2 regions of the Streptomyces sp. NPDC058864 genome follow, and region 2 is predicted to be linked to the other one. Evidence: riboswitches for the same ligand, from Rfam matches in the RefSeq annotation. Region 2 holds a riboswitch; the other holds the start of a gene.
The links. Region 2 has a riboswitch for cyclic di-AMP ahead of ACFW3D_RS05655 (M23 family metallopeptidase). Riboswitches for the same ligand answer to the same signal wherever they lie in the genome.

Region 1 (3,809 bases), on a different contig from region 2:
CGCGCCCCCCGGCCTCCGACGCGCCCCGCGGAAACGCGCTTGACGGGTGCCCCGGCCGGAGACCACCATCCGGGGCATGCCCGAACCCGTGATCTTGGAAGGCAAGTACGTCCGGCTGGAGCCGCTGAGCGCCGCCCACACGGACGGGCTGCTGCGCGCCGCCACCGAATCCCGCGACACCTACGCCTATACCAAGGTGCGGCCGACCGTGAGGCGATGGCGGGCTACGTCGAGGAGGCACTCCAGGAGCAGGCGACCGGGGCCGCGCTCCCGTTCGCCGTACGGGACGTCCGGCGCGACGCCCTGATCGGCTCCACCCGGTTCCTCGACCTCGACTACTGGACGGCCACCCCCGCCTGGCCCGCGGGCCGCTCCGTGCCCCGCAGCGGCGCCGTGCCGACCGTCGCGGAGATCGGCAGCACCTGGCTCGCCGCCTCCGCCCAGCGCACCCCCTGCAACACCGAGGCGAAGCTGCTGCTGCTCGCCCACGCCTTCGACGTGTGGGGTGTGTTCCGCGTCACCTTCAAGACGGACGCGCGCAACGCACGCTCCCGGGCGGCCATCGAGCGCATCGGCGGCCGCTTCGAGGGCGTCCGCCGCGCCCACACCCGTGCCGTGGACGGCACCGTCCGCGACAGCGCGTACTACTCGGTCCTCGCCGAGGAGTGGCCCGGCGTCCGCTCCGCGCTGGAGGCCCGTCTCACCTGAGCCGGCCGCCGAAGCGGACGGGCCGGCCCCCGCGGGGCCGGCCCGTCCGTGCGCGCAGCTGCGGTTACGGGATGCGCACGCCGGCCTCGGCCGAGAGGCGGTCGATCTCGGCGAGCTCGTCCGCGCCGAGCGGGCCCGCGTCGAGGGCGGCGAGGTTCTGGTCGAGCTGGGTGACGCTGCTGGCGCCGATGAGGACGGAGACGACCCGCGGGTCGCGCAGCACCCAGGTCAGGGCCAGCTGGGCCAGGGTCTGGCCGCGCTCTCCGGCGAGCTTGTTGAGGGCGTGCAGGAAGGAGAGCTTCCGCTCGGTCAGGGCGTCGCGCTTGAGGAAGTGGCCGAGCGCCATCCGCGAGTCGGCCGGCACACCGTCCAGGTAGCGGTCGGTGAGCTGGCCCTGGGCCAGCGGCGAGTACGCGATGAGGGCGGTGCCGGTGTCGCCGACGGCGTCCAGGACGCCGTCCTCCGGGTCGCGCTGGAGGATGCTGTAGGCCGCCTGGTGGATCAGCAGCGGGGTGCCCAGCTCGCGCAGGATCTCGGTCGCGCGGCGGTGCGCCTCGGCGGGGTAGTTGGAGATGCCGGCGTACAGCGCCTTGCCCTGGCGGACCGCGGAGTCCAGGGCGCCCATGGTCTCCTCCAGGGGCGTGTCCGGGTCGAAGCGGTGCGAGTAGAAGACGTCCACGTAGTCCAGGCCCATGCGGCCCAGCGACTGGTCGAGGGACGACAGCAGGTACTTGCGGCTGCCCCATTCGCCGTACGGACCCGGCCACATGTCGTACCCGGCCTTGGTGGCGATGAAGAGCTCGTCGCGGTACGGACGGAAGTCCTGGGCGAGGAGCGTGCCGAAGTTGGCCTCGGCCGAGCCGGCGGGCGGGCCGTAGTTGTTGGCCAGGTCGATGTGGACCACGCCGCGGTCGACGGCGCGGCGCAGTACGGCGCGCTGGTTCTCCAGCGGCGAGGTGTCGCCGAAGTTGTGCCACAGGCCCAGGGACACGACGGGCAGCAGGACCCCGCTGCGCCCGGTCCTGCGGTATTCCATCGAGGCGTAGCGGTCGTCGGCGGCGAGGTAGGGCACGCGAGCTCCCGGGCGATGTAAGAAAATGTGCGGGATTGCGAGGCTACCGTCGCCGAATCGGCGCTGTCACGTCCGTTTTCCGGACGCAGGCCGCCGTCCACGTCCCTTCTCGCCCCGCCGGAGCGGCGGTTGTGGCGCACGCCACACCGCCGGCCGTGCCGGATCGGCGCATCCGGGAATCGCCGGCCGCCCTCGGCGGTTGGCTCAGGGGTGCCCCTCGGGACGACTCCTCGGGACGATTCCTCAGGGCGGCGCGGTCGGGGGCGGGTTGGATCGGAACACGTCCTGCCTTATCCGGCATTGAGGCGTCTAACCGGACATATGCGCCCACAGTGCATGCGTAATGAATCGATGCGTGATGGGTGTCACGTGCCGAACACGCAGCGGAGACCCCGGGCAACGCACCGTCCAATTTCCCCGCCGAAATTCACCGGGCGATATCACGTGATTACCGTGGGCCAATTTTCCGCCTACGCAGAGCGGACACTTCTCACGTAAAGTCACGGAAGGGATTGATCGACTTGCGGTCCGCCGCAGGGCGTGATTCGGCTCCTTGCTCCGGAAGGATTCCGTCGTTTAGCTTCCAGATCTCGCAGGACAAATGCCTGCGAGATTCTTCCGGGTGGAACGCCTAGTCCTGCCGCTGCCCGGACGCCGGATGACAAGACCGCACGGCAGGAGCGGGGGACCCAAGGTAGTTGCCGTTCCCGTTGGTCTCGGGACGGCTAGGGGTGAAGTCGCAGCGACATGCCTTTATTTGGCGTGCCCAATTGCGGCCGGGCATCTCCAGCCCGAACCCGACAGCTTACCTCGCAGGCGTCGGAGAGGAATTCGGCATGCCCGGTAAGGGAAAGCACCGTCGCCCGCGGAACACCCGCATCACCCGTATCAGCGCGCTGGCCGGCACCACCGGCGCGGCCGTGGCGCTCCCGATCGTCGGCGCCACCGGTGCCCACGCCGCTCCCGTGAGCGTCTGGGACAAGGTCGCGGCCTGCGAGAGCACCAACAACTGGTCCATCAACACCGGTAACGGCTTCTACGGCGGCCTGCAGTTCACCCAGAGCACCTGGGCAGGCTTCGGCGGCACGAAGTACGCCCCGCGCGCCGACCTCGCGACCAAGGCGCAGCAGATCGCCGTCGCGGAGAAGGTCCTGGCGACCCAGGGCCCGCAGGCCTGGCCCGTGTGCGGCCCCAAGGCCGGTCTGACCAAGGCGATGGCAAACCCGTCGGCCACCCCGGAGAGCGTCTCCGGCACCACCGCGAAGCCGGCCGCCAAGCCCGCCGCCCCCGCCAAGAAGGCCGAGGCGCCGAAGGCCGCCACTGCCGCGCCGAAGAGCGCGGGCGGCTCCTACAAGGTCGCCGGTGGCGACACCCTCTCCAAGATCGCCGATGCCCGGTCGGTCGACGGCGGCTGGCAGAAGCTGTACGCCGACAACAAGTCGGTCATCGGCGGCAACCCGAACCTGATCTACCCGGGCCAGGTCCTGTCCATGGGCGAGAAGGCCGCCGCCAAGGCCGCGCCGAAGGCGGCCAAGGCCGCCCCGGCGGCCAAGCCGGTCGCCGCCAAGGCCGCCAGTGCCTCCGGCTACACGGCCCCGCTCGACCGCGTCACCCTGGGCACCGCCTACCACCAGTCCGGCGCCATGTGGTCCAAGGGCTACCACACCGGTGTCGACTTCATCGCCTCGACCGGCACCAAGGTGAAGTCGATCGCCGCCGGCACCGTGGTCTCCGCGGGCTGGGGCGGCTCGTACGGAAACCAGGTTGTCGTCAAGCACGCCGACGGCCGGTACTCGCAGTACGCCCACCTGTCCGCGCTGTCGGTCTCGGCCGGCCAGTCGGTCTCCACCGGTCAGCAGCTGGGCCTGTCCGGTGCCACCGGCAATGTGACCGGTCCGCACCTGCACTTCGAGGTCCGCACCACCCCCGACTTCGGCTCCGACATGGACCCGCTGGCGTACCTGCGCGCCCACGGCGTCAACGTCTGACCGAACTGATCCACCGTCATCCGGCGGTAGCCTGTGCCCTG
Region 2 (3,809 bases):
ACCTCGCCGGGATCGACCTGGAGGCGCTGCTGGAGAGCACGCTGGGGGAGTGGAGCGGCAAGCCCGCCGAGCGTCGCCCGCTGCCCGCGATCACCGCGGACGACACCGGTCGCGTCGTGATCGTCGACCGGCCCGGGTCCGTCCAGACCCAGGTGCTCATCGGCCGTGCCGGCGCGGACCGCCACGACCCGGTCTGGGCCGCCCAGGTGCTCGGCACGTACTGCCTCGGCGGCACGCTGACCTCGCGCCTGGACCGCGTCCTGCGCGAGGAGAAGGGCTACACGTACGGCGTGCGTGCCTTCGGGCAGGTGCTGCTCTCCACTCCCGAGGGCACCGGCGTCTCCCTGCTCGGCATCAGCGGGTCCGTGGCGACCGACGTCACCGCGCCCGCGCTGGCCGACACCTGGCAGGTGCTGCGCACCCTGGCGGCGGAGGGCCTCACCGACGAGGAGCGCGACGCCGCCGTGCAGAACCTGGTGGGCGTGGCACCGCTGCGCTACGAGACGGCCTCCGCTGTGGCCGGCACCTTCGCCGACCAGGTCGAGCAGTCCCTGCCGGACGACTTCCAGGCGCGGCTCTACGAGCGTCTGGCCGCCACCGGCACGGTCGAGGCGACGGCCGCGGCCGTCAACGCGTTCCCGCTGGACCGGCTCGTGGTCGTCCTCGTCGGCGACGCCTCCGTCATCGCGGACCCGATCCGCGAGCTGGGCATCGGCCCGGTCGAGGTCGTCACGGGCGGCTGACCGGTATTGCCCACCGCGGCCCCGGGCGCCCTCGAGGCACCCGGGGCCGCGGTGTGCCGGTGGCCGTTCAGCGGCCGAGGCGGGCCGCCGCCACATGGACCCGCATGCCGCACGGAATGCGCCCGCCGGGCCCGGCCAGGGCGCGCGCGTGCTCCAGGAACTCGGCGCGCAGCTGCGCGGTCCGCTCCTCGTCCAGGACCTCCATGTCGTAGAACATCCCGCTGAGGGTCGACCAGACCTCGTCGGGCGTCCCGTCCATGGCCATGACGACCGTCTCCCAGGACAGCGGCGCGAAGCCCAGCGGTGCGAGGAGCCCGTCGAGACCCTCCCGGGTCCGTGTCCTGCGGTCGCCCAGCCGCGGGACGCGGCGTTCCGGCGGTGCCGCCCGGAAGTACGGCACGGCCACTTCCAGGAACAGTTCCACGGCCTCGCCGGGCACGGAGCCGCCGCCGACGGCGACCGCGAACGTGCCGCCCGGCGCGAGCACCCGCGCCGCCTCGGCCACCACCCGGTCGGGGTCCGACATCAGCATCAGCGCCATGTGGGAGACGACGGCGTCGAACGAGGCGTCGGGGAACGGCAGCTCCTGGGCACGCCCCTGCCGCAGATCCGCGCCGGCCAGCGCGGGCCGCAGGCGGGCGAGGGCGAGCTCGCCCTCCGACAGGTCGACGCCCGCCGTTTCGGCGCCGCGCCCGGCGAGCAGCTCCAGCAGGGCGCCGTCCGCGCAGCCGAGGTCCAGGACCCGCCGGGCGCCCGCGACGCGCTCGGCCAGCACCTCGTAACCGGTCCGCCCGTCGCGGGTGGGGGCGGCCTCGGCCCCCTTCGACTGGCGGCCGGGCATCCGGTCGTGGAAGGCGCGCAGGAAGTCCTCGGCGGCGCGGGCGGCGTCGGCGGCCGCTCCTGGTGTCGTGGTCATCCCGTGACCCTACGTACGTGGTGCCGCCGCCGGGCCCCGGACGGCAGGGCCGCTCCGTGACGCCGGTCACGCGGCCCGCACCGCGGCGTCGCGCGGCCGCGCCGGGGCTCCCGGAAGCGCGCATACCGCCGGGGGCCGGGGCGGCGCGGTATTGCGGACGGTTGCGACCGGTTGGCGTCCGGTGTGGCATCCCGCACATATTGCCGGATTTTTTTGGAGACGGGAGCAACGCGCGGTTAGCGTCCTCGGGTTGCCCGGCGGAAGCAGCCGCCTCCCGCGGCACCGGAGCAACGATCGCCGAGTCCCCGTCGGGCGTGAGCCTGGGGAGCCGGGGACCCACACGAGAAGTCCCTGGGGTGAATCGGGCGGCGTGCCGCCGCCCGTAGGAGACCTTCCTGCTCCGAACCCGTCAGCTAACCCGGTAGGCGAGAAGGAAGGAAAGGATCTCCGCCTGCCCATGGCGTCGTTCTCCATTCGCTCCACCCTGGCCGGCGCCGCCGCGCTGACCACCGTCACCACCGGCGCGTTCGTCGTGCCCGCCGCGGCCGCCGACGCCGGGACCGGGGGCTCCGCCTTCGCCCGCTGCGCCGCCGTCGCCGGGGACCTGGCCACGCACCTCGCCGACCAGGCGTCGGCCCAGCACCGGGCGGCCGTCGTCGCACAGAAGCGCCACGACGCCCACGTCGCCAAGGCCAAGCGCGCCGCCCGTGAACGTGCCGCCAAGGAGGCCGCGGCCAAGGCCGCCAAGGCCAAGGCGGCCCGGGCGGGCGGCACCGCGCACGCGTCGCGGAGCGCCGCGGCGGGCCGCGGCACGCTCGGTGGCTGGACACTGCCCGTCGCCGGCTCCATCGGCACGCCCTACCGCGCGACGAGCAGCCTGTGGTCCTCCGGCTACCACACCGGTGTGGACTTCGTGGCCTCCGTCGGCACGCCGGTGCACGCCGCCGGCGCCGGCACCGTCGTCGAGGCGGGCTGGGGCGGCTCGTACGGCAACAACATCGTGATCCGCCACGCGGACGGCATGTACACCCAGTACGGCCACCTGTCCTCGCTGGGCGTGTCCGTGGGCCAGACCGTCTCCGCGGGGCAGCGGATCGGCCTGTCGGGTGCCACCGGCAACGTGACCGGGCCGCACCTGCACTTCGAGGCGCGTACGGCCCCCTCCTACGGCAGCGACGTGGACCCGCTGGCGTACCTGCGCTCCAAGGGCGTCCGCATCTGAGCCATTCCCCTCCCCCCACCCGAAGGCCCCGGTTCCCCCGCCGGGGCCTTCGGCATGCCGGTGCCTGCCGGCCGCGGGTGTGTCCAAAAACGCTCCATGAATTCAGGACGGCCGTCGGAATCGGCGCCCCACTGGAATAGAGTCGCGGCAGAAACGCCGGCTCCTCCGTTGCGCGCGGATTGCAGGACGGACGTCGGCGCGCACCGAAAGGAAACCTGCGATGTGGGGTCGGACGTGAACGGGACCGGCGGTGCGGGCCGCCGGAATTCGGCCCGGGCGGTGTGCACGGCGATCCGTGACGACATCGTCAGCGGGTTCTTCGCGCCGGGGAGCCGGCTCACCGAGGAGCAGCTGGCCAAGCGCTACGGGGTCTCCCGGGTCCCGGTGCGCGAGGCGCTGCGCACCCTGGAGTCCGAGGGCTTCGTACGGACCCGCCGGCACGCCGGGGCGTCCGTCGCCGAGCCGACCGAGCAGGAGGCGGCCGACCTGCTGGACATCCGTGCCCTGCTGGAGCCGCTGGGCGCCGCGCGGGCGGCGCAGCGGCGCACCGAGGCCCATGTGAAGGTGCTGCGCGGACTCGTCCGGCTGGGCCAGGAGCGTTCCCTGCGGCGCCAGTTGTCGGACCTGCCCGCGCTGGACGGCTGGTTCCACGAGACGCTGGCGCAGGCCTCGGGCAGCCCGACCCTGGTGGCGCTGCTGACCCAGCTGCGACACAAGATCGCCTGGGTGTACGCGGTGGACACCCCGGACCGCGCCATGGAGTCCTGGGAGGAGCACGGGGCGGTCGTGGACGCGGTGGCGCGCGGTGACGCGGAGCGGGCCCGGCGGCTGACGGCGGCCCATGTGGAGCGGGCGACGGCGGTGCACCGGCTGCGCCGTCCGGAGAGCACGGGGCGCGGCGCCGCGGCACGGTGAGGAACCGGAAACA

Region 1: another riboswitch for cyclic di-AMP. It lies ahead of ACFW3D_RS21940 (transglycosylase family protein); the one in region 2 lies ahead of ACFW3D_RS05655 (M23 family metallopeptidase).

What each region holds. Positions count from the first base shown of each region.
Region 1 is NZ_JBHYMQ010000028.1:57,198-61,006, reverse strand. Features, by position in the region: gene ACFW3D_RS21950 (GNAT family N-acetyltransferase) at 217-708, shown strand; gene ACFW3D_RS21945 (aldo/keto reductase) at 773-1,780, opposite strand; cyclic di-AMP (ydaO/yuaA leader) riboswitch at 2,423-2,614, shown strand; gene ACFW3D_RS21940 (transglycosylase family protein) at 2,617-3,768, shown strand.
Region 2 is NZ_JBHYMQ010000004.1:269,374-273,182, reverse strand. Features, by position in the region: gene ACFW3D_RS05665 (M16 family metallopeptidase) at 1-743, shown strand, start outside; gene ACFW3D_RS05660 (class I SAM-dependent methyltransferase) at 811-1,659, opposite strand; cyclic di-AMP (ydaO/yuaA leader) riboswitch at 1,945-2,101, shown strand; gene ACFW3D_RS05655 (M23 family metallopeptidase) at 2,117-2,881, shown strand; gene ACFW3D_RS05650 (GntR family transcriptional regulator) at 3,104-3,796, shown strand.